Regions from separate parts of the Ensifer sp. MJa1 genome, predicted to be linked through region 1. Evidence: riboswitches for the same ligand, from Rfam matches in the RefSeq annotation. Region 1 holds a riboswitch; each other region holds the start of a gene.

Region 1 (4,287 bases):
GCGCACGAATTGCGGTCCCACGCCATAACCAACGGCAAACAGGAAGATCAAGAACAGGGTGGATTTCAGGTCACCGGAAACCTGGATGCCCAGTTGCCCGATGAGAACGCCCGCCAGCAATGTGGCGGTGACGTTGCCGAGGTTGAAGCCTGCGACCTTGATGGGGCCGATCAGGAAGCCGATGCCGAGGGCGAGAAAGACGGCAACCGGAGGATAGGTCCGAAGCGTCTCGACGAAGAAATCGATTGGGTTCACTGCTATCCCCTGTCGAAAGTTGAATTGCCGTCACTTCATTTCGGGACTTGCGCGGCCAGGTTGATGTGGTGGTGGTGTATCGATGCCCAATCCCAGCTTCGGCGCCAATCCCAGCTTCGGCGATTGTCGCTTCGGTCGGTGATTTTCTCAACGGTCATGGGGTTACGTGAGCGTAACGTACGTTACGTTTCAGTGCTTTGCCGGGAATGCGGCTTCCAGGTGGCGGTGTCCTCGATGCCCAAGAACGTTGCTCCCGCCAGATCCCTCGTCGGCATTTCAACTATGGTGTTGTAGCTGTCGCGTTGTCTGGCGGCGTCCCGCGCATGAAACCTTTGCCGGCTATGCTTGCCGTCGAGGTCTCCTTCGACATGCGCAACGCTGCTTCACGCAGATGCCGTTGCGTGGCAGGCTGGGCGGCGACATCGAGGATCTTGCCGCCGGGCTTCAGCGAAGCCAAGGATACGCCGGTCGCCGCCGTCACGCGAGGCTCTCGCCCGGAGCGGGCGGCCGAATGCCTGACGATCATTTCCTTGTTGATTTGTGTAATGTTATTTTATAACAGTCACGCATGACGAAACGCCGCATGTTGATAGAGCCCGAAGCAGACGCCCGCGCGGTTGTCACTTCAGCCGATTCATGCGAGGAAGGCGTTGATGGTGCTGCGTCCGCGACAATGCGGAGGCGGCTGAAAAGGGAACACGGAACGGACGACCCTGACGGGACCGAAACCGTGGCTGCCCCCGCAACTGTGAGCGGAAAGCGCATTCACACCATGTCACTGGCATCAAGCCGGGAAGACGTGGATGCGCCGCGACCCGCGAGCCAGGAGACCTGCCATCGAACCGATCAACCACAACGGACGGGGTGTTCCGATGGAAAAGAACTGGCTTTCGCACGACGGCTTTCCGTCCTTCTGCCGCTTCGCCATCTCCTGCCGTCACTCCGGCGGAGAGAGAAGATGGCCGAGCCGACTTCAAGACAGCACAAGATAACGGTCTGCACCGATTGCCGCCTTACCGGTGGCCCTTGCGCGCCCGGTGCCGAGCTCATTCAGCGCCTCAACCGCAGCATCGCCACGCTCGGGACACCGCTCGACCGTGACTTCTCGATCGCCGGCACCGTCTGCATGGCCGCCTGCACCCGACCCTGCACCATCGCCTTCCAGGCAACCGGCAAGGCGACCTATCTCTTCGGCGACATTTCGCCGGAGGAAGACATCGACGATCTCGTCAGCTTCGCCACCACCTATGCCGAGCGCGGTGATGGCATGACGCGTGCCGTCGAGCGCCCGCGCGGGCTGAAGGGCAAGACGCTCGCCCGCATCCCGGCGGCCATGCTCGTCTCCGAAGACATCGCCGGACGGTTCCAGTGAGACCGCGGGGAGGGACAGGATCATGAGCTGCACGTCGACAGGAGCCACGCTCAGGGTGGAGGGCCTGCGTTGGGGACCGCGTCCGGGCCTGACGCTGGTCGAGGATGTCGATTTTTCGATCGCGGCGGGAAGCCGGCTTGCGATCCTCGGGCCGAACGGTGCCGGCAAGACCTCTCTTTTGCGCTGCCTTTATCGCGCCGTGCAGCCGGATGCCGGCCGCATTGCCGTCGATGGCGTCGACCTCTGGTCGATTTCGGCACGCGAGGCGGCAAAGACAATCGCCGTCGTGCTGCAGGAAATGCCCGGCGATTTTCCCTTCAGCGTGCGCGATGTGGTGATGATGGGGCGGATCCCGAGACGCGAGGGCCTGAGCGGCTGGTCGGAGCTTGATCGCGAGCGCGTGGCTCACGCGCTGTCGCATCTCAATCTCGCCCATCTCGCCGGCCGGCAATTTGCCACGCTTTCGGGCGGCGAGAAGCAGCGGGTGCTGATCGCCCGGGCGCTTGCCCAGGAGCCGCGCATCATCATCCTCGACGAGCCGACCAATCATCTCGACATCCGCCACCAGCTCGAAATCCTCGAACTGCTGCAGACGTTGAAGCTGACGATCGTCTCGACGCTGCACGACATCAACCTTGCCGCCGAGTTCGCCACCGACGTCGCGATCGTGACGGCCGGGCGGCTGACGGCCTTTGGGACACCGGAGCAGGTCCTGAGCCCCAGGGCGCTCTCCGTAGCCTTCGGCGTCACCGCCACCGTCCACAGCACGGCCGCTGCCGGCAGCGCCCGTTTCTCCTTCTCACTTCCCCGATAGGATTTATTTCATGAAGATCAATATTGCCTCATCCACCGTCCTGTTCCTTCTCGCCGCGGCAACGCCGGCGCTCGCCCATCCGGTCACCATCAAGAGCTGCAACCGCGAGGTGACCTTCGATGCGGCGCCCAAGCGTGCGATCGCCAACGACGTCAACCTGGTGGAGATGATGCTGGCCTTGAGGCTGCAGGACCGCATGGTCGGCTATACCGGCGTCTCCGGCTGGAAGACACTGGATGAAAGGCTGCGCGAGGGCGTGAAGGAACTGCCGGAGCTTTCGGAGAAGTATCCGACCAAGGAAGTGCTCTTGAACGCCGACGCCGATTTCTTCTTTGCCGGCTGGAACTACGGCATGAAGGTCGGCGGCGAGGTGACGCCCGAGACGCTCGCCCCCTTCAAGATCGGTGTCTACGAACTTACCGAATCCTGCATCCACGTGATGGCCAAGGAAAAGCCAACGATGGACGACATGTTCGTCGATCTTCTCAATCTTGGCCGCATCTTCGGCGTCGAGGATCGGGCGCAAGCGCTGGTTGCGGGCTATCGCAGCCAGTTGGCCGACATCGTCAAGGCATCGGCCGGCGGCGACAAGCCGACGCGTGTGTTCGTCTATGATTCCGGCGAGGAGAAGCCGTTCACCTCGGGTCGCTTCGGCATTCCGACGGCGATGATCGAGGCTGCCGGCGGCGCCAACATCATGGAGGACGTCGAAAAGAGCTGGGTGGAGGTTTCCTGGGAGCCGGTGATCGAGCGCAATCCCGAGGTGGTCGTCATCGTCAATTACGGGGAGGTGAAGGCCGAAGACAAGATCGCCTTCATGAAGAACAATCCCGCCTTCGCCAATGTCGACGCCGTCAAGAACGACCGCTTCGTGGTGCTCGAATATGTGGAAGCGACACCCGGGCCGCGCAACATCGACGCCATTGCGCGTCTCGCCAAGGCATTTCACGGGCAGGGCCTGTAATCGATGCTGGCTGAGGATACGTCGCCTCGTCCCCTGGCGGCTTCGCGCCTAGTGTCGGCCCGGGGGCTCCGGGCCGGGATCGGTCTCGTGGCCGCGCTGCTCCTGCTTGCCGTGACCGTGACGGCCGGCGTGTCGCTCGGCTCGGCGCCGATCCCGGTTTCAACCGTCTGGTCGATCATCGCCAGCAAGATCTCGCCCGAAAGCGTCGAGGTCTTCTGGTCGGCCGGGCGCGAGAGCATCGTCTGGGACGTGCGCCTGCCGCGCGTGATCCTTGCCGGCCTCGTCGGCGCCGGGCTGGCGTTGACCGGTGCCGTGCTACAATCGGTGACCCGCAATCCGCTCGCCGATCCGCACCTGCTTGGCGTCTCCTCCGGCGGCGCGCTCGGCGCGATCATTGCATTGCTCCACACCGGGCTCATCCTCGGCCTTGCCACGGTGCCGCTCTTTGCCTTTGCCGGGGCGCTCGCCGCAACCATGCTTGTCGCCTACGTGGCGCGTGTGCTCGGCTCCAGCGCCGACCGCCTCGTGCTCGCCGGCGTCGCCGTCGCCTTCGTCTTAACATCCATCGGCAACCTCATGATTTTCCTTGGCGATCCAAGGGCGACCCATACGGTCATCTTCTGGATGCTCGGCGGCCTTGGGCTGGCGCAATGGTCGCAGCTTGTCTATCCCGGCCTGGTGCTCGTCGGCTCGCTTGCCTGGCTCTTGATCCGGGCGCGCGAAATCAATGCGCTGGCCATGGGCGACGAAACCGCCATGACGCTCGGCATTCCGGTGCGCCGCTTCCGCCTGACGCTCTTCGTGGTCACGGCGCTGCTCACGGGGGTGATGGTGGCCTTTTCCGGCGCGATCGGCTTCGTCGGGCTGATGGTGCCGCATTTC
Region 2 (4,287 bases), on a different contig from region 1:
AGCGCGTCTTCGACACTGCCGACGCCGGCAAAGGCCACCTGGTGCCCGAGTGGTTTGGGGAAGAGTTTCAGAACGGCGCCGGTGATGACGCCGAGCGTGCCTTCGGCGCCGATGAACAGGTCGCGCAGGTCATAACCGGTGTTGTCCTTCTTCAGCCGGCGCAAGCCGTCCCAGATCTCGCCGGTCGGCAACACCACCTCAAGGCCGAGGCAAAGCTGGCGCATGTTGCCATAGGCGAGCACAGCGGTGCCGCCGGCATTGGTGGACAGGTTGCCGCCGATCCGCGCCGATCCTTCTGAGCCGAGCGACAGCGGGAACAGCCGTTTGTGATCATCGGCCGCCTTCTGGAGTTCGGCAAGAATGCAGCCGGCGTCTGCCACAATGACGTTGCCCACCGGATCGATGTCGCGGATCCGGTTCAGTCGTTCGAGAGAAAGCACGACATCCGCCTGGCCTTCGCGCGGGATCTGCCCGGCGACGTGGCCGGTGTTGCCGCCCTGGGGCACGATCGCCGTGCGGGTCGCGCTGGCGAGTTTCATGATCCGCGAGACCTCGTCGACCGAACCGGGGCGAAGCACCATCGGCGTCGTGCCTCGGTATAGCCCGCGGGACTCGACCAGATAGCGCGCCTTGTCGGCTTCGGCCGTGAGCAGGTTGGCGCTGCCGACGATCTCGGCGAAGGACGCAATCAGTTCGGGAGAGGGGAGCGTGGTCATGGCCTGCCTTCGCTTTGCGCCGTGGGCGCAGTTTTGGACCGGGGATCCGCAGCAATGCCGCGATCCTATCCGTGATCGCGGCTCGATCGTTAGAAGGGCACGCGCGAAAAGCGGTGCGCCGCAGACGTCACTCTCTCGGGGCGGCTGCCCGCTGCAGCCGGTCGATGATCGCTTCGCCCAAGCCATCCGAAGGGATTGGCCCGAAGGCGATCGTCCGCGCGCCGCTCGCATCCGCACGCTTCATGTAGTCGAACAGGTTGGCGGCCGCTTCCCTCAGGTTGCCGGTCGGACTGAGGTCGAGCACGATGGCTGCCTGTTCCTCGCCGCTGATCCGGCCGCCGCCGAAACGGACCAATGCTTCCCCGGGGCGAACATCGGCAGCGTCGAGCCTGACGGCCGCGCCCGGAGCATAGTGGGAGGCGAGCATGCCCGGCGCTTCGATCGTCGCGCCCGCCGTTTCCGGCCGCTCTACGGGGCGGTCGAGCAGACGCTCGATCTCGGCGGCGTCAAGGCCACCTGGACGCAACAACCGGATCGCATCGTCTTCGACCTTGATGATGGTCGACTCAAGCCCGATCTCGGCCGGGCCGGCATCGAGGATCAGCTTCAGTTTGGCACCGAGATCGGCTTCCACATGGGCAGCACTGGTCGGGCTGATCTTGCCGGACGTATTGGCGCTGGGCGCCGCAAGCGGCCGGCCATACCGGCCGATCACCCGCCGCGAAAAACCCTCGGGCATGCGGATGCCGAGTGTGTCGAGGCCGGCTGAGGCAAGTGCGTGAACGGTACTGTCCTGCCGCTGCCGCAGGATCAATGTCAGCGGTCCGGGCCAAAAGGCCTCCGCCAGCCGCCGGGAAATCGGGTCGAACCGCACATGAGCTTCCGCCATCGCCATGTCCGAGACATGCGAGATCAGCGGGTTGAAGCGCGGTCGCCCCTTCATCTCGTAAATACGGCTGATCGCATCGGGATTGGTCGCGTCGGCCGCAAGGCCGTAGACCGTCTCGGTTGGAATGGCGACCGGCTCGCCCTCGGCAAGAACGGCGCAGGCGCGCTCGATCGCGCGATCCGGTTCCTTGCCAGTGTCTATGATGTCAGCCATGCCGTGCCCCTTCCGGAAGCTTCCTTAGCGGACACACAGGGAAAACAGAAGATCTTCTTTCAGCACAAGCTGTCGTCGGCTCAGAGGCTGCGGATGATGCGGCGCAGCGCATCATCGCGGGCGCCCAGCATCAGCACGTTCTTCAGCGCCACCTTGGGATCATCGGTACGGAACAACAAGCCATTATCGCGGATGTTGCGGTTGATGACCATTTGTCCTTCGTCGGCGTTCGGTTCGATGGCGACGGCGAAATACATGCGTGAATAGCCGGTCTGGATCCGCTCGAAGAAGTGCTTTTCGTCGCCGAGTTCGCAGAAGAAGTTGGCGAAATAGAACGACCAGGTGATGTCCTTGGCAGGCGCAACGGGGGTGCGCGCCGCCGTCACGTGGCAATAGCCGAGGTGCGGCCGCCCGGCGAGCGTGCGGTGGAAGATCATCTTGGGGAACTGGATCGATGAATGGAAGCCGTTGATGCGCTTGTGCGTCGTGTCGCCGGCGGTCGCCAGTTTCTTGCCGGTCCGGTCTGCGACTTCCTCGTAGCTCAGATACCGGCGCTCGCTCGGCATCCATTGACGGCGGTTGATCCGGCCGGTGCGCAGGAACTCTGTATGGACAGCCGCCTTCGCCGGGGTCGCCGGCGGCCTTTCGGCCGCTGCATCGTAATACTTGAACTTGCTCATGATCGTCAGCGCGCCATCTGCCTGTTGGACCCACTCGTCCGCCGGCAAGGCTAATGGCTTATGGTTAATGAAAGATTTCGCCGCGAGGTGATGGAGAAGTCGGGCGGGTCATGAAGTCATGTCGCAATCTGGCGAAGCTCTCACGCGCTCGCGCCATGCCGGGCCGAAAACGCGGCAATTGCCGGTTTTTTGATCTATCTATCTGTTTATAAAGCGAAACATTCTGCGGTTTCGCCCTTCGTAACTTCATTGATGCGTGTCGTCTTTCTGGAAACGGATGTCGCTATCTGGCAGCTGCCGGCATGGGTTCCACGCTTACATATCCTCACTCAAGGTGCCGCCTTTAAGGGAGGGCGGAGAATTGGGAAGCCGGTCAAATCCCGGCGCTGCCCCCGCAACGGTGGTGGAGCGAAAGCCTCGGCAAAAGGCCACTGGACGGTTTCGTCCGGGAAGGCGCCGGGCAGGTCCCCAAAGGACGGCTCCTGAGCCCGGAAACCAGCCTTGACAGACATAACCGTAACGGGTTGCGGCGGGCAGCCGGATCGGAGCCTCAAACGCATGGGCATGCGCCCGTGCGGGTTCCTGTCCTGCCTCTCCGAAACATGGCGCATGAGGACAGGACATGGACATCAGGAACGATATGCTTCGCAGGCTGAAAGGCCGACGTGACGGCTACAGCCTCGATCGGGCCTTCTACATCGATCCCGACTACTACCGGCAGGATCTGGAGAACATCTGGTACAAGGACTGGCTGTTCATCGGCCATGACTGCGAGATCCCGAGGGCCGGCAATTATTTCACCGTCCAGGTGGGAGATTTCCCCGTCGTCATCACCCGCGATCGCCAGGGCACGATCCGGGCACTTCACAATTCCTGCCGCCACCGCGGCTCTCGCGTCTGCACGCAACACAAGGGGTCATCGGCAAAGCTTGTCTGTCCCTATCACCAGTGGACCTACGAGCTCGACGGCAGCCTGCTCTTTGCGCGCCAGATGGGCGAGGACTTCGACAAGGCGGCCCACAGCCTGAAGCCGATCCATTGCGAAACGGTCGGCGGCTACATTTTCATCAACCTGTCTGAAAATCCGATGGACTTCGCGGCCTTCCGCGAACTGGCCTTGCCCTACCTCGCGCCGCATCGCCTCGGCGAAACCAAGGTCGCCTTTGAAAGCACGATCATCGAGAAGGGCAACTGGAAGCTCGTCTGGGAAAACAACCGCGAGTGCTACCATTGCGCCGCCAACCACCCGGAGCTTTGCCGCACCTATCCGGAAGCGCCGACGGCAACCGGCGTTCAGGGCGCCAAGGACGATCCAGTGATTGCCGCGCACTGGGCAAAGTGCGAGGCGGAAGGGCTTCCGAGCGAGTTCAAGATATCGCCGACCGGACAGTTCCGCGCCGCCCGCATGCCGCTCGTCGACGACGCCGAAAGCTATACCATGTCCGGCGCGCGCGCCGTCCGCCAGGCCCTGTCGGCAGGTGTCCACCAGCAACAGATCGGTACGCTTTTGATGTTCCACTATCCAACGACCTGGAACCACGTGCTCGCCGACCATGCCATCACCTTCCGCGTCCTGCCGCTCGGCCCGGAACTGACGCAGGTGACGACGAAGTGGCTCGTCAACAAGGATGCGGTCGAGGGCGTCGACTACAACCTGGAAGAACTGACCCACGTCTGGACCGAGACCAACGACCAGGACCGTCAGATCGTGGAGGAAAATGCCTTTGGCATCCGCTCGCCTGCCTATCAGCCCGGCCCCTATTCGCCGGAGCACGAAGGCGGCGTGATG
Region 3 (4,287 bases), on a different contig from region 1:
TCGCGTTTCGCCGGCGCTTTCGCGGGGGGACCGCGCTCTTCTATCTGACCGTCGCAAGTCTCGTGGTGCCGTCGATCATCATCTCGCTCGGCATTGGCGTCGTCTTTCAGCAGTTCGGCCTGAAGCCCGCGTGGTACTCCTCCGGTTTCGGCGCGCACCTCACCTGGACGCTGCCCTTTGGCGTGCTGATCATGTTTGCGGTGTTCAACCGGTTCTCGCCGGCCTACGAGGAAGCGGCGCGCGATCTCGGCGCGACATCATGGCAGACCTTTCGCCACGTGCTCCTGCCGATGATTGCCCCGAGCCTGATCGGCGTCGGCCTCTTCGGCTTCACGCTCTCCTATGACGAGTTTGCCCGTACGCTGATGACGTCGGGCAGCTACAATACCCTGCCGCTCGAAATCTACGGCATGACCACCAATGTGACGACACCGGTGCTCTACGCGCTCGGCACGGTCACCACGCTCTTTTCCTTCACCATCATCCTCGTCGCGCTGGCTGTCATTCTGATGCTGCGGCGCCGCCAGGCAAAGCTGAGCTAGGCCCATGCGCATCCTGATCGTCAATCCCAACACCACCGCCTCGATGACAGCCAAGGCCGCCACGGCCGCCCGGGCTGTCGCTGGTCCTGGCACGGAGATCCTGTCACGCACATCGAAGTCGGGGCCGGCCTCGATCGAAGGACACTATGACGGTGCGATCGCGCTTCCGGGCCTGCTCGCGGAGATCCGTGACGGCGAGGCCGCGGGCGCCGACGCGGCCGTCATCGCCTGCTTCGACGACACCGGGCTTGAGGCCGCGCGGGCGCTTGCCCGCATTCCGGTGGTCGGCTTGTGCGAATCCGCCGTCGCGACTGCAGCCATGCTGGCGCAGCGCTTCACTGTCGTCACGACGCTCGAACGTTCGCGGGTGCTGATAGAAAATCTGACCCGGCACTACGGCATGGCTGGCCGAGCAAGGGTACGCGCCGCCGATATTCCCGTGCTTGAACTGGAAGACAAGGGCTCGAATGCGCTTGCCAAGCTCCGGCGCGAGATCGAACTGGCGCTCGCTGAGGACGGCGCCGAGGCGATCGTGCTTGGCTGCGCCGGCATGGCGGATCTCGCCCGCATGCTTCAAGCCGATTACAGCATTCCGGTCATCGATGGGGTGTCCGCCGCAGTGAAGCAGGCAGAGGCGCTGGTTTCGCAGGGACTTTCGACCAGCAAGCGCGGCTCCTACGCGGCCCCGCTCAACAAATCCTATTCAGGTTTCGCCAGCGCGCTTGCGCCGGCCTCGACCTGAGGCGACCAGGACGATTCCATCACTCTTGCAAGCAGCGCGTTCGACGCATCGGCCTCGGCGACCACCCAGTCGCGAAAGGCCTGGATCTTCTTCTGACGCCGGTTGCTCTGCGGATAGACCAGCCAGTAGGCCCGGCCGTCCCTGACCACATGTTCGAACGGCCGGATGAGCCTGCCGCTCTTCAGTTCCTCCATCAGAAAGGTCGAGACGGCAATGGCGATGCCGTGGTCCGCAAGCGTCGTCGCCACGTCCATCGCCTGGACATCGAAGATCAGCTCGGTGCCGTTGCTTGCCGGCGGCTCGACGCCCGCTTCGATCATCCATCGTCGCCACCAGTTGGCGTTGCCGAAGCGCCGCACGCGCAAAACATCAGACGGTTCCCTAAGTTGGTGCTTTTCCAGGAAGGATGGCGTGCAGACCGGCACGTAGTCGAGCGGGAACAGCGGAAACACATCATTGCCCGGCCAGTCACCGGCACCGCTGCGCACCGCAAGATCAATGGCGTCGCGCTTGAAGTCGACCAGTTCGGTCGACATGTGCACCCTTATGCTGATGTTCGGATGGGCGGTCTGGAACGAGGCGAGCCGCTGCCCGAGCCAACTCGACACGACCGTTGGCAGCACCGAGATGTGCAGGTGGTGTTCGGTCTTGTCGGCAATCTCGGAGAAAGCGGCGCCCAAGAGATCGATCGCCTCGGTCACTTTTGGCGCAAGCTGGCGGCCGGCAGCGGTCAATCGCACCTCGCGTGGAAGACGAACGAAGAGTGGCGTGCCGATGCGGTCCTCGAGCAACCGGATCTGGTAGCTGACGGCGGCCTGCGTCATGCCGAGCTCATCCGCCGCGCGGGTGAAGCTCAGGTGCCTGGCCGCGGCCTCGAACGCGCGCACGGCACTCATGGGAGGAATCTTGCTCATGGCCTGAGATAAGCATTCTTTATGTCAGCATGCGAGAATTCGCTTTGCGCGAGAGGACAAATTCCCTCAATTTTTTTCGCGAACACACCATCGCGAAACGAAGAGGGTAGCAATGCTTGAGGCAGCGCGATCAACGATCCGTCACGTCTTGACCTGGGCGGGCGAAACCATCCGACCAACGGTATCGCTGGAAGCATTCAGCGAGATCCAGCTCAGGGATATCGGTCTGACGCGCGATGAAGAGCGGATCCGCGCGCGTGTCGCTGACATAGCCGTGCCGTACAATCCCCCGCAATTCTGGAAGGCGCGTCCATTGCAAACACAGGTTCAGGTGAACCTGCCGCGGCCGGTGATCGCATCGCCCCGCGCGTCGGCGGGCGAAAATAAAGACATAAGCATTTCTTTATGCGATTGACGGCGTCGTTTGGACAGGGCATTGTCCTGCCATCGTGGTTCTTCGCCCGCCTTCCGGCGGGATGGAGCTAAGAGGGAATTCGGTGCGGCGCCTTGAAACGCCCATGCCGGAGCTGCCCCCGCAACTGTAGGCGGAGAGCGGCCGTTCGATAATGTCACTGAGGAAGACGCCTCGGGAAGACGGAACGGTTCGTGACGACCCGCAAGCCAGGAGACCTGCCGCGATGAACAACGTCCACGGGCGGGGTGTCCGATGAGGCGCGTTGACGACGCGGGCTGATCCCCGCGCCGCGGCTGCGTCGCGTTCAAAGCCTTGCCCACAACCTTCGGGGTAAGGAAATGACCATCAAGACTGCCAATCTCGGTTTCCCGCGCATCGGCCGCCATCGCGAACTGAAATTCGCGCTCGAACGCTATTGGACGGGAAGGGCGAGCCGCGACGAACTGCTCGATACCGGAGCGAAGCTGCGTGCCGAAAGTTGGGCCGCGCAAAAGGCGCGCGGCATCGACATCCTCCCGTCGAACGACTTCTCCTTCTATGACCATGTGCTCGACACCGCCGTGCTCGTCGGTGCGATCCCGCCGGCCTACGGCTGGAAAGGCGGCCCCGTCGATCTCGACACCTATTTTGCCATGGCGCGTGGCTCGACCGGCACGCCCTGCGCCTCCGGCTGCTCGCACGTCGGAACCGACAGCGGCAACCCCGCGCTCGAAATGACCAAGTGGTTCGACACCAACTACCACTACATGGTGCCCGAATTCGAACCCGACCAACGTTTCGAGCTGACGCACAACCGGCCGCTCGAGACCTTTCTCGAGGCTGAAGCGCTCGGCTATCGCACCCGTCCGGTGCTGCTTGGCCCGGTGGCTTTGCTCAAGCTCGGCAAGGCCAAGGGTGACGACTTCGATCCGGTCGACCTGATCGAGCGCCTGCTGCCGGTCTATGTCCGGGTGCTTACCGAACTTGCGGACGCCGGCGCCGACTGGGTCCAGATCGACGAGCCCTGCCTGGCGCTCGACCTCACGGACAGGGACCGTCGCGCCCTCGACCTCGCCTATCGCACCTTCGCCACTGAGATCCCCCGGCTGAAAATCATGCTTGCAACCTATTTCGGTTCGATCGGCGACAACACGGCGGCGGCACTGGCACTTCCGGTTGCCGGCCTCCATGTCGATCTCGTGCGCGCGCCGCAGCAGATCGATGCCCTCATCCAGTCCGCTCCGGCCGACCGGGTGCTCTCGCTCGGCATCGTCGACGGCCGCAACATCTGGCGGAGCGATCTTGCGGGTCTGTTCCGCCGGCTGCAGCCGCTGGTCTCCACCCATGGCCGCGACCGTATCGAGCTTGCCCCCTCGTGCTCGTTGTTGCATGTGCCCGTCGATCTCGACCTGGAACGCGCGCTCGATCCCGAGCTTTCCTCCTGGCTCGCCTTCGCCGTGCAGAAGCTCGACGAATTGAGCCTGCTTGCCCGCGCCTTCGAGCCGGGACTTGCCAATCCCGAGCAGGTGTTTTCGGCCTCGATTGACGCCGCCAGGGCAAGGCTCACCTCGCTCAGGATCCATGACCCGCTCGTCTCCGGGCGACTGAAGGAACTGACGGCTGCCGACAGCAAGCGTCACGCACCGTTCGACACCCGTCGTCGCCTGCAGGCCGAGAGGCTGTCTCTGCCACTCT
Region 4 (4,287 bases), on a different contig from region 1:
CGAACGAGATCGGCCCCGGCGTTTACGACATCCATTCACCGCGGGTGCCGAGCGTCGAGGAGATGGTGCATCTCGTCGAGAAGGCGACCGACGGCCTTGCCCCAGGTCAGATCTGGGTCAATCCCGATTGCGGGCTGAAGACGCGCCGCTGGGAAGAGACGCGGCCGGCACTCGTCAACATGGTCGCGGCGGCGCGCTCGCTCCGACAGACCTTTGCGGCTCCAGCTCGCGAAGCCGTCGGCGCATGACGGACGACATTGCAACGGTGCCGGGAGAAATCCCGGCACCGCAGACCCTGATCGACATCGTTTTCCCGGGCGACAGCAATCACCATGGCACGCTGTTCGGCGGCGCCGGCCTTGCATCCATGGACCGGATCGCCTTCATCGTCGCCACCCGTCATGGTCGTGTCCCGTTTGTCACTGCCTCCTGCGACCGCATCGACTTTCGCGCGCCGGCGCTGATTGGCCAGATCGTCCGCTTTACCGGGCGTCCCGTCCGCGTCGGGCGCCGCTCGATGGAGGTCGAGGTCGAGATGATCGCGGAAGACGTGACCGGCAGCCGGGTCTTATGCAGCCGCGGCACCTTCACCATGGTTGCCCAGCCTTGTGCCAGAAAAGAGCAATGGGTGCTGCCACCGCTCGGTCGAGCCGTGCGCGCGCCCGAAGACGATGCTGTGCTGCGCATGGTCGACATCGTCTTTCCCGACCAGGCCAACAGCTTCGGCGCCATGTTTGGCGGTGATGCCCTCGCGCAGATGACGAAGGCTGCCTTCGTTGTCGCAACGCGCAGGAGCCACCGGACGACGGTGCTCGCCTCCTGCACCGGCATGGACTTCAGGCACCGCATCACGATCGGCTCGATCATCGAATCCGTTGCCCGCATCGTGGACACCGGTCGCAGCTCGGCCACGATCGAAGTCGAGCTCTGGTCGGAAGAGCTTCTGACCGGCACCCGGCAACGGACGGTGACTGGAACCTTTGTCATGGTTGCCGTCGACGCCGACAATTGCCCCGTGCCCGCTTTCACCGGCTAGGAGGATGGGCGCGCCTGCAACACCGGGTGCGCCCTATCCACAGCCTCGGCGATGAACGGTCGTTTACTCCCCGTTATCCACACCGCAAAAGAAATCACCCCCTTGCCCCGGCCTCAGGCACCCCAGACCTATTGACGAAGATTGGCGATGAACTACTATATCTAGTGTTCGAGGTTCTTCCGATTCGCAAGGATAGGGAGCTAAGACGGGAATACGGTGCGCCGGCGGATTTCTGCCCGGCTATGCCGTAGCTGCCCCCGCAACTGTAGACGGCGAGCGACTGTCCGGAATTGGACCACTGAGGCATGAGGCCGCGGGAAGGTCGGGACGGAAGCGGAGACCCGTAAGCCAGGAGACCTGCCTTGAGCACCAAACGTCCACGGGCGGGGTGTCCGGAGGGGTTGAGTTGCGCGTGGCAGGATGAGCCTGCCTGATCGTCTCGACATCTCCCCGGCGGCCTGCCGAAAGCTTCGGGGTGAAGTCATGTCAGTTTCTTCCAGTACAGATCCACCTTCTGCGGACGGGTGCGTATTTTTGCGCGCCTGATCGAAAGGTCGTGCCCTGAAGAGTCGCTTCGACGGCGTTTTTCGGGCGCCCCGCCAGAATTTACCGGCCCGGTTGCCTGAAGCCGACCCCGGGCCAGTTCGCCGACATCAACTCCGGTCGAGATGATCGGAGAACGACGTCCTGCGCCCTGTCGCCAAACCCACGGTTCGCGTCCGCGCGATCCACTGAATTTCTGCGCCCCGAATTCTGCTCAACATCTGAGGAACCCATGTCCATCACCGTCTACAGCAAGCCCGCCTGCGTGCAATGCACCGCCACCACCCGTGCGCTCGACCGCCAGGGCATCGATTACAGGATTGTCGATATCTCCGAAGACACGGATGCCTTCGCACTAGTGCAGGGTCTCGGCTATCGGCAGGTTCCGGTCGTCGTTGCCGGCGAGCGGCACTGGGCCGGTTTCCGCCCGGATATGATCGGTTCGCTTTCCTGAGGGACAGAGGCGATGGGCCTGATCGTCTATTTTTCCAGCCGTTCGGAAAACACCCATCGCTTCGTCGAAAAGCTCGGCCTGCGCGCCGCCCGCATACCGCTTAGGCAAGGTAAGGACACGCTTACGGTATCCGAGCCCTACGTGCTCGTCGTGCCGACCTATTGCGGTGACGACGGCCGGGGTGCGGTGCCGAAACAGGTGATCCGCTTCTTGAACGACGCGGGCAACCGCTCCCACATCCGCGGCGTGATTGCCGCGGGCAACAGCAATTTCGGCGCGACCTACGGGATCGCCGGCGACGTGATCTCGGCCAAGTGCCGAGTGCCTTACCTCTACCGGTTCGAGCTTCTCGGAACCGAAGAGGACGTCGCCAATGTCAGAAACGGGATGGAACGATTTTGGACGTCACAACACTCGAACGCCCCTTGAAGGCGACAGAAGCAGCGCTCGACTATCATGCGCTGAACGCGATGCTGAACCTCTATGACGAGGAGGGCAGGATCCAGCTCGACAAGGACCGGCTGGCCGCGAAGCAGTACTTCCTCCAGCACGTCAACCAGAACACGGTTTTCTTCCATAATTTGCGCGAGAAGCTCGATTATCTGATGACCGAGGGCTACTACGAGCAGGAGGTCCTCGACCAGTATTCCTTCAATTTCGTGCGCGATCTCTACGACCACGCCTACGCGAAGAAATTCCGGTTCCCGACCTTCCTCGGCGCCTTCAAATATTACACCTCCTACACGCTGAAGACCTTCGACGGTAAGCGTTACCTGGAGCGCTACGAGGACCGTGTCTGCATGGTGGCGCTGGCGCTAGCGCGCGGCGACGAACAGTTTGCCCGCGATCTCGTCGACGAGATCATTTCCGGCCGCTTCCAGCCGGCGACGCCGACCTTCCTCAATGCCGGCAAGAAGGCCCGTGGCGAACTCGTTTCCTGCTTCCTGCTTCGGGTCGAGGACAACATGGAAAGCATCGGCCGCGCGATCAATTCGGCGCTGCAGCTCTCCAAGCGCGGCGGCGGCGTGGCACTGTCGCTCACCAACATCCGCGAGATGGGGGCCCCGATCAAGCAGATCGAGAACCAGTCCTCCGGGATCATCCCGGTCATGAAGCTGCTCGAGGACTCGTTCTCCTATGCCAATCAGCTCGGCGCCCGCCAGGGGGCGGGGGCCGTCTACCTGCATGCCCACCACCCCGACATCATGCGCTTCCTCGACACCAAGCGCGAAAACGCCGACGAGAAGATCCGCATCAAGACGCTGTCGCTCGGCGTCGTCATCCCCGACATCACCTTCGAGCTCGCCCGCAACAACGAGGACATGTACCTGTTCTCGCCCTATGACGTGGAGCGGGTCTATGGCGTGCCGTTGACCGAGATTTCGGTCAGCGAGAAATACCGCGAGATGGTGGAGGATGCGCGCATCCGCAAGCGGAAGATCAAGGCGCGCGAGTTCTTCCAGATCCTTGCCGAGATCCAGTTCGAGAGCGGCTATCCCTACATCATGTTCGAGGACACGGTGAACCGGGCCAACCCGATCGAAGGCCGCATCACCATGAGCAATCTCTGCTCGGAGATCCTGCAGGTGAGCGAGCCCAGCGAATTCAACGACGACCTTTCCTACAAGAACATGGGCAAGGACATCTCCTGCAATCTCGGCTCGCTGAACATTGCCGCCGCCATGGACTCAGCCGACTTCGGCAAGACGATCGAGACCTCGATCCGGGCGCTGACGGCCGTCTCGGACATGAGCCACATCTCCTCCGTACCTTCGATCGAGAAGGGCAACGACGACAGCCACGCGATCGGCCTTGGCCAGATGAACCTGCATGGCTATCTCGCCCGCGAGCGCATCTTCTACGGCTCTGCGGAAGGCATCGATTTCACCAACATCTATTTCTACACCGTGACCTATCACGCCATCCGCGCCTCGAACCGCATCGCCGTCGAGCGCGGCGAGAGCTTCAAGGGTTTCGGGAACTCGAAATACGCTTCGGGCGAGTATTTCGACAAATACACCGAGGCCGAATGGCTGCCTGAGACCGAGAAGGTGAAGGACCTGTTCGAGAAGGCCGGCATCAGCATTCCAACGCAGGAAGACTGGCTGGAGCTGAAGCAGGCGGTCATGACGGGCGGCCTCTACAACCAGAACCTCCAGGCGGTGCCGCCGACAGGCTCGATCTCCTACATCAATCATTCGACCTCCTCGATCCACCCGATCGTCTCGAAGATCGAGATCCGCAAGGAAGGCAA

Evidence for each region. Region 1 has a riboswitch for cobalamin ahead of MKZ91_RS01805 (DUF1636 domain-containing protein). Riboswitches for the same ligand answer to the same signal wherever they lie in the genome.
Region 2: it holds a riboswitch for cobalamin, as region 1 does, so the genes downstream of both, MKZ91_RS06840 (aromatic ring-hydroxylating oxygenase subunit alpha) here and MKZ91_RS01805 (DUF1636 domain-containing protein) in region 1, are expected to answer to the same signal.
Region 3: it holds a riboswitch for cobalamin, as region 1 does, so the genes downstream of both, metE (5-methyltetrahydropteroyltriglutamate--homocysteine S-methyltransferase) here and MKZ91_RS01805 (DUF1636 domain-containing protein) in region 1, are expected to answer to the same signal.
Region 4: it holds a riboswitch for cobalamin, as region 1 does, so the genes downstream of both, nrdH (glutaredoxin-like protein NrdH) here and MKZ91_RS01805 (DUF1636 domain-containing protein) in region 1, are expected to answer to the same signal.

The regions. Positions count from the first base shown of each region.
Region 1 is NZ_JAKUMO010000001.1:345,483-349,769, forward strand. It holds gene aspT (aspartate-alanine antiporter) at 1-255, opposite strand, end outside; gene MKZ91_RS01800 (hypothetical protein) at 536-736, opposite strand; cobalamin riboswitch at 893-1,108, shown strand; gene MKZ91_RS01805 (DUF1636 domain-containing protein) at 1,214-1,627, shown strand; gene MKZ91_RS01810 (ABC transporter ATP-binding protein) at 1,650-2,441, shown strand; gene MKZ91_RS01815 (ABC transporter substrate-binding protein) at 2,452-3,405, shown strand; gene MKZ91_RS01820 (FecCD family ABC transporter permease) at 3,493-4,287, shown strand, end outside.
Region 2 is NZ_JAKUMO010000003.1:351,089-355,375, reverse strand. It holds gene MKZ91_RS06855 (FAD-binding oxidoreductase) at 1-716, opposite strand, end outside; gene MKZ91_RS06850 (L-threonylcarbamoyladenylate synthase) at 844-1,818, opposite strand; gene MKZ91_RS06845 (DUF6656 family protein) at 1,899-2,498, opposite strand; cobalamin riboswitch at 2,814-3,016, shown strand; gene MKZ91_RS06840 (aromatic ring-hydroxylating oxygenase subunit alpha) at 3,121-4,287, shown strand, end outside.
Region 3 is NZ_JAKUMO010000002.1:347,396-351,682, reverse strand. It holds gene MKZ91_RS04370 (ABC transporter permease) at 1-542, shown strand, start outside; gene MKZ91_RS04365 (aspartate/glutamate racemase family protein) at 547-1,284, shown strand; gene MKZ91_RS04360 (LysR substrate-binding domain-containing protein) at 1,242-2,180, opposite strand; gene MKZ91_RS04355 (hypothetical protein) at 2,311-2,613, shown strand; cobalamin riboswitch at 2,632-2,850, shown strand; gene metE (5-methyltetrahydropteroyltriglutamate--homocysteine S-methyltransferase) at 2,952-4,287, shown strand, end outside.
Region 4 is NZ_JAKUMO010000002.1:342,338-346,624, reverse strand. It holds gene metE (5-methyltetrahydropteroyltriglutamate--homocysteine S-methyltransferase) at 1-248, shown strand, start outside; gene MKZ91_RS04345 (acyl-CoA thioesterase) at 245-1,036, shown strand; cobalamin riboswitch at 1,191-1,415, shown strand; gene nrdH (glutaredoxin-like protein NrdH) at 1,812-2,033, shown strand; gene nrdI (class Ib ribonucleoside-diphosphate reductase assembly flavoprotein NrdI) at 2,046-2,462, shown strand; gene nrdE (class 1b ribonucleoside-diphosphate reductase subunit alpha) at 2,432-4,287, shown strand, end outside.